3 regions of the Metapseudomonas furukawaii genome follow, and region 1 is predicted to be linked to each of the others. Evidence: predicted binding sites of a transcription regulator. Region 1 holds the regulator's gene; each other region holds the start of a gene.
What was found. Region 1 encodes FliA, which starts transcription of late flagellar genes. Its sites were predicted from a motif close to CTAAAGTTTNNNNNNNNNNNGCCGNTAA; they were not measured.

Region 1 (2,263 bases):
CGACCTGGGTCTGGCCAACGTCGACGTGCTGCTCGGCCTCACCGCCAAGCGCACCCTGGCCGATGTGATCAATGGCGAATGCGACCTGCGCGACGTGCTGTTGCAGGGGCCGGGGGGCATCCGTATCGTCCCGGCCGCTTCCGGCACCCAGAGCATGGTGCAGCTCTCGCCCATGCAGCACGCCGGCCTGATCCAGGCGTTCAGCGATATCAGCGACAACCTCGATGTGCTGGTGATCGACACCGCCGCAGGGATTGGCGACTCGGTGGTCAGCTTCGTCCGCGCGGCGCAGGAAGTCATAGTGGTGGTCTGCGACGAGCCCACCTCCATCACCGACGCCTACGCGCTTATCAAGTTGCTCAACCGCGATTACGGCATGAGCCGCTTCCGGGTTCTGGCCAACATGGCCCACAGCCCCCAGGAAGGGCGCAACCTCTTCTCCAAGCTGACCAAGGTGACCGACCGCTTCCTGGATGTCGCCCTGCAGTACGTGGGCGCCGTCCCCTACGACGAGTCGGTGCGCAAGGCGGTACAGAAGCAGCGCGCGGTCTATGAGGCCTTCCCGCGCTCGAAGTGCTCGCTGGCCTTCAAGGCCATCGCGCAGAAGGTCGACAGCTGGCCGCTGCCGGCCAATCCGAGAGGCCACCTGGAGTTCTTCGTCGAGCGTCTGGTCAGACAGTCGCCCGCGGAAACGCCCGTATGACACCCGCTACTGGACTGCGTATGTACGGCAAGACACAGGCAAGGGATTCGCAACATCAGTTGATCGAGCGCTACGCCCCCCTGGTCAAGCGCATCGCCTATCACCTGCTCGCGCGCCTGCCGGCCAGCGTGCAGGTGGAAGACCTGATGCAGTCCGGGATGATCGGCTTGCTCGAAGCCTCCAAGAAATACGACGGCACCAAGGGTGCCAGCTTCGAAACCTACGCGGGCATCCGCATTCGCGGCGCCATGCTCGACGAGGTCCGCAAGGGCGACTGGGCACCGCGTTCGGTGCACCGCAACACCCGTATGGTGAGTGACGCGATCCGCGTTATCGAGGCGAGAACGGGGCGTGACGCTAAAGATCAGGAAGTTGCTGCCGAACTTGGATTGAGTCTCGAAGACTACTACGGCATCCTGAGCGACACCTTGGGCAGCCGCCTGTTCAGCTTCGACGACCTGTTGCAGGACGGCGAGCATGGCGGCGTGCGCGAGGACGCCGGTTTCACCCAATTCTCACCCTCCCATGATCTGGAAGAAGAACGCTTCCAGGCCGCGCTGGCCGATGCCATCGCGAACCTGCCGGAGCGTGAGCGCCTGGTGCTGGCGCTGTATTACGACGAAGAACTGAATTTGAAGGAAATCGGGGAAGTGCTGGGGGTCAGCGAGTCGCGGGTCAGCCAATTGCACAGCCAGTGCGCCGCACGCCTGCGTGCGCGTCTCGGCGAGTGGCGCGCGCGCTGAACGGCACACCGCTTCCAGATTTGAACGGCGCCCGGCAAGAGGGGCGTTTGAGGACTGTACGGAGGTCGACTTGGACAAGAACATGAAAATCCTCATCGTTGACGATTTCTCGACGATGAGACGCATCATCAAGAACCTCTTGCGCGATTTGGGTTTCACCAATACCGCCGAAGCGGACGACGGCACCACGGCGCTGCCGATGCTCCACAGCGGCAACTTCGACTTTCTCGTCACCGACTGGAACATGCCCGGCATGACCGGCATCGACCTGCTGCGCGCCGTGCGGGCGGATGAACGCCTGAAGCACCTGCCAGTCCTGATGGTGACCGCGGAAGCCAAGCGCGACCAGATCATCGAAGCGGCCCAGGCCGGCGTGAACGGCTATGTGGTCAAGCCCTTCACCGCCCAGGTCCTGAAGGAAAAAATCGAGAAGATCTTCGAGCGGGTCAACGGCTGATGCCGGCCGCGAGGGCACCATGGACCAGAAAGAACCCCTGCTGGGAGACTTCGAGTCGACCCTGAAAGACCGTGCGCGGGAATTGGTGGACAGCCTGGAGAAAGGCAATTTCACCGACGCCGTGCAACTTATCCAAGAACTCAACCAGGTCCGGGATCGCGGCCTGTACCTGGAGGTCGGCAAGCTCACCCGCGAGCTGCATAACGCCATCGTCAACTTCCAGATCGACCCGCGCCTGCCCCATGCCCAGGAAGTGTCGCAGATCGCCGACGCGACCGACCGGCTGGGCTACGTGGTGCACATGACCGAGAAGGCCGCCAACCGTACCATGGACCTGGTGGAGGAGAGTGCGCCATTGCT
Region 2 (2,263 bases), 2.0 Mb from region 1:
CGCTGTCCTGGGCCAGGGACTGGATAACGCCAACGGCCTTGCCGATGGTGGCGGAGAGCTGGTCGATGCGCTGCAGGCTGCTGTCGATGTTCTCCTGGCCAAGGCGTGCCTGCTCCTCGGCCTGGCGGACTTCGCCAGCCGCGTGCTCGGCGTTCTTCGCCACGTCCTGCACGCCGTAGGTGACCTGGTTGATGGCGGTGGCTACCTGCTCCATCTGCAGGGACTGCTGTTCGCTCTGGCGCAGGCCCTGGCTGGCGATGCCGTCCAGGTCGCCGGCGGCCCGGTCCAGCGCTCCGGCGGCATCCAGGGACTCGCGGATCACGCCGCGTAACTTGCCGGTGAAGGCATTGAAGTGCCCGCCCAGGGCGGTGATTTCGTCACGGCCGTGGGTGTCCAGGCCTCTGCTGAGGTCGCCTTCGCCATTGGCGATATCCGCCATGGCGGCCACCACCTCGTTCAGTGGTCGGGTGATGCTGCGGGCGATCAGTATCACCAGGAGCGCCATCAGTACCGCGATGGCCAGCCCCACCAGCGAGGCGCGCATGGCCTGGGCTCGGAACTCGCCGAGCATGTCGTCGATGTAGATGCCCGAACCCAGCACCCAGCCCCAGGGCTGGAATAACTGCACGTAGGAGACCTTGGGGATCGGTTCGCTGGAACCCGGCCTGGGCCAGCGGTAGTCGACGAAGCCGGCGCCCTGGTCGCGCGCGACCCGCACCATGTCATTGAACAGCGGTTTGCCGTCGGGGTCCTTGTAGCCGGACAGGTCCTGGCCCTCCAGCTTGGCGTTGGTCGGGTGCATCACCATCCGTGGCGTCAGGTCGTTGATCCAGAAGTAGTCGCCCTGGCCGTAGCGCAGGGCGCGAATGGCCTCCATGGCCTGCTTCTGCGCCTGCTCGCGGCTGAGGGTGCCGGCGGCTTCCAGGCCCTGGTAGTACTTCAGGACGCCGGCGGCGGTTTCCACCACGTGGCGGGTCTTCAGCTCCTTGTCCTGGTAGAGGTCATGATGGATCTGCTGCAGCATCACCACGCCGAGGGCGACCAGCATGAGGACCGCGACGATGAGGATCAGCCAGAGCCGGCGGCTGATCGGCAGGTTGCGCAAGCTGTGCATGGGCTGGGAACTCCTGTCTTCTTGTTATGGGGCGCATTGGCGGAAGCCGGGCAGCGGATGCGGCGACTGGCAATCCGCCTTTGGCCGCGATTTCCGCCTGACGCTCTGTTAGCATTTCGGCCCGCCGGGGCAAAGCTTAAGGTCATTCATCCCCGGAACCCGTTCATCGGAGCCCCGGTCTCATCGCCGAGCGGCATCCGCAGGGTGTCAGCCACTACTACATCACGCATGCAAGGGCGCGCCTGAGAGGCACGCTTTGGGGGAGTTGTTCGATGGATTTATGGACGGCCATGCAGGCCATCATCCTGGGGATAGTCGAGGGCCTGACCGAGTTCCTGCCCATCTCCAGTACGGGCCACCAGATCGTCGTGGCGGATCTGCTGGGCTTCACCGGCGAGCGCGCCATCGCCTTCAACATCATCATCCAGCTGGCGGCCATCCTGGCCGTGGTCTGGGAGTTCCGCCGCAAGATCTTCGACGTGGTGGTCGGACTGCCCACCCAGCGCGGTGCCCAGCGATTCACGGTCAACCTGATGGTGGCCTTCTTCCCTGCGGTCGTCCTCGGCATCGCCTTCGCGGACCTGATCCATCATTACCTGTTCAACCCCATCACCGTCGCCTCGGCGCTGGTGGTCGGCGGCGTGGCGATCCTCTGGGCGGAGAAGCGCGCCCATCGCATCCAGGCCGAGACCGTGGACGAGATGAACTGGACGCACGCGCTGAAGGTGGGGTTCGCCCAGTGCCTGGCGCTGATTCCGGGTACCTCGCGTTCGGGTGCCACCATCATCGGCGGCCTGCTGTTCGGGCTGTCGCGCAAGGCGGCCACCGAATTTTCCTTCTTCCTGGCCATGCCCACCATGGTGGGGGCGGCGGTCTACTCGGGCTACAAGTACCGCGACCTGTTCCAGCCCAGCGACCTGCCGGTGTTCCTGTTGGGCTCCGTGGTGTCTTTCATCTTCGCCATGATCGCCGTGCGCGGCCTGCTCAAGTTCATCGGCACCCACAGCTATGCGGCGTTCGCCTGGTACCGCATCGGTTTCGGCCTGCTGATCCTGCTGACCTGGCAATTGGGCGTGATCGACTGGTCCACCGCCCAAGGCTGATTGGAGCGGTTTTCAAGAGGGCGCCCCTGGGGCGCCTTCTTCGTTT
Region 3 (2,263 bases), 2.3 Mb from region 1:
GGTGGCTTCGGTACTGTCCGGTAACCGCAACTTCGAGGGCCGGGTGCATCCCCTGGTCAAGGCCAACTGGCTCGCCTCGCCTCCCCTGGTGGTGGCCTATGCACTGGCCGGCAGCGTCAGGATCGACCTCGGCGGGCAACCCCTGGGCCTGGGTAGCGATGGGCAGCCCGTCTACCTGCGTGACATCTGGCCCAGCCAGACGGAGATCGCCGAGGCCATCGCCAAGGTGGATACCGCCATGTTCCGCAAGGAATACGCCGAAGTCTTCACCGGCGATGCGCAATGGCGCGCGATCCAGGTGCCGGAGTCAGACACCTACGCCTGGCAGGCCGACTCCACCTATATCCAGCACCCACCCTTCTTCAACGACATCACCGGAGCCCCGCCCAAGGTGGAGGATGTACGCGATGCCCGAATCCTGGCCTTGCTGGGAGACTCGGTCACCACCGACCACATCTCCCCGGCCGGCAACATCAAGGCCGACAGCCCCGCCGGCCGCTACCTGCAGCAGCGGGGTGTGCAGCCTGCGGACTTCAACTCCTACGGCTCGCGGCGCGGCAACCACGAGGTCATGATGCGCGGCACCTTCGCCAACATCCGCATTCGCAACGAGATGCTCGGAGGCGAGGAAGGCGGCAACACCCTCCATGTGCCCAGCGGCGACAAGCTGGCCATCTACGACGCCGCCATGCGCTACCAGGCCGAGGGCACACCCCTGGTCATAGTGGCCGGCAAGGAATACGGCACGGGTTCATCCCGTGACTGGGCGGCCAAGGGCACCAACCTGCTGGGGGTCAAGGCGGTGATCGCCGAAAGCTTCGAGCGAATCCACCGCTCCAACCTGGTGGGAATGGGGGTGCTGCCCCTGCAGTTCAGGGATGGCGACGACCGCAAGACCCTCAACCTCACAGGCCAGGAAACCCTGGCGATCCTTGGGCTCGATGGCGCGAACCTCAAACCGCAGATGGAACTGACCCTGGAAATCAGCCGCCAGGATGGCTCCCGCGATCAGGCTCGCCTGCTCTGCCGCATCGACACCCTGAACGAAGTGGAATACTTCAAGGCCGGCGGCATCCTGCACTACGTCCTGCGGCAATTGCTGAGCCCCTGATCAGGCGTCCATGTCCGTGGAGCCCGGACTCGCTCCGGGCTCCCGGAAGGGGCATCCCCGCCGAATCTCCATCGTCACGAGCAGAACCGGTGCCCCATGGCACGGTCCCCAGGACGTGGTTCCCCGGGCTCACCGGGGTACAGGCCGCCCAGCCAGTGTCCGAAGGCAAAAAGCCATAAACCGTGCGGAATCGATTCCGATTAGACTAGCGCCCCGAAAAAGGGCTCAACCTTGTGGCCTGGATGCCGATAGATGCTGTAAGCCTTGCGGAAGGACACCATGAGAAACAACCAACCGATCACCCAACGGGAACGCAGCTTCCCCACCGAACAGCGTCTGATCTCCACCACGGACAGCAAGGGCATCATCACCTATTGCAACGAGGCCTTCGTGGAAATCAGCGGCTACAGCCGTGAAGAACTGATTCGGTCGCCCCACAACCTCGTGCGTCACCCCGATGTCCCCCCGGCCGTTTTCGGGCACATGTGGAGCACCCTCAAGCAAGGCCGCCCGTGGATGGGCATCGTGAAGAACCGCTGCAAGAACGGTGATCACTACTGGGTCAATGCCTACGTCACGCCCATCTTCGAAGGCAGCCAGATCGTCGGCTACGAGTCGGTGCGGATCAAACCCACCGCCGAACAGGTGCGTCGCGCCGAAGCACTCTACAAGCGCTTGAATGCCGGCAAGGCCGCCATTCCCAATCGGGACAAGTGGTTGCCGGTGTTGCAGGACTGGCTGCCGTTCATCCTCATCAGCCAGATCGCCTTCCTCATCGGCGTCTGGCTCAACTCCCATTGGGGCTTCCTGCTGGCCGCCCTGCTCTCGGTCCCCCTGGGCCTGGTGGGCCTGGCTTGGCAGAACCGGGGCATCAAGCGCCTGCTGCACCTCGCCGAACAGACCACCTCGGACCCGCTGATCGCACAGATGTACACCGACAGCCGTGGCGTCCAGGGACGGCTGGAAATGGCCATGCTCAGCCAGGAAGCCCGCCTGAAGACCTGCCTGACCCGGCTGCAGGACACCGCCGAGCACCTGACCCAGCAGGCACGCCAGGCCGATACCCTGGCCCACAACAGCTCCGAAGGGCTGGAGCGCCAGCGCGTGGAGACCGAGCAGGTCGCCACTGCGGTCAACCAGATGGCCGCCACC

Region 2: KF707C_RS10765 (methyl-accepting chemotaxis protein) is a predicted target of FliA. The motif match lies at 1,228-1,255, and genes of this name have one in related genera.
Region 3: KF707C_RS09500 (methyl-accepting chemotaxis protein) is a predicted target of FliA. The motif match lies at 1,336-1,363, and genes of this name have one in related genera.

What each region holds. Positions count from the first base shown of each region.
Region 1 covers NZ_AP014862.1:4,351,440-4,353,702, reverse strand. The annotation lists gene fleN (flagellar synthesis regulator FleN) at 1-703, shown strand, start outside; gene fliA (RNA polymerase sigma factor FliA) at 700-1,446, shown strand; gene KF707C_RS20110 (chemotaxis response regulator CheY) at 1,529-1,903, shown strand; gene KF707C_RS20105 (protein phosphatase CheZ) at 1,923-2,263, shown strand, end outside.
Region 2 covers NZ_AP014862.1:2,310,826-2,313,088, forward strand. The annotation lists gene KF707C_RS10765 (methyl-accepting chemotaxis protein) at 1-1,114, opposite strand, end outside; gene KF707C_RS10770 (undecaprenyl-diphosphate phosphatase) at 1,387-2,217, shown strand; gene KF707C_RS10775 (heavy metal sensor histidine kinase) at 2,263-2,263, opposite strand, start outside.
Region 3 covers NZ_AP014862.1:2,046,583-2,048,845, reverse strand. The annotation lists gene acnA (aconitate hydratase AcnA) at 1-1,111, shown strand, start outside; gene KF707C_RS09500 (methyl-accepting chemotaxis protein) at 1,391-2,263, shown strand, end outside.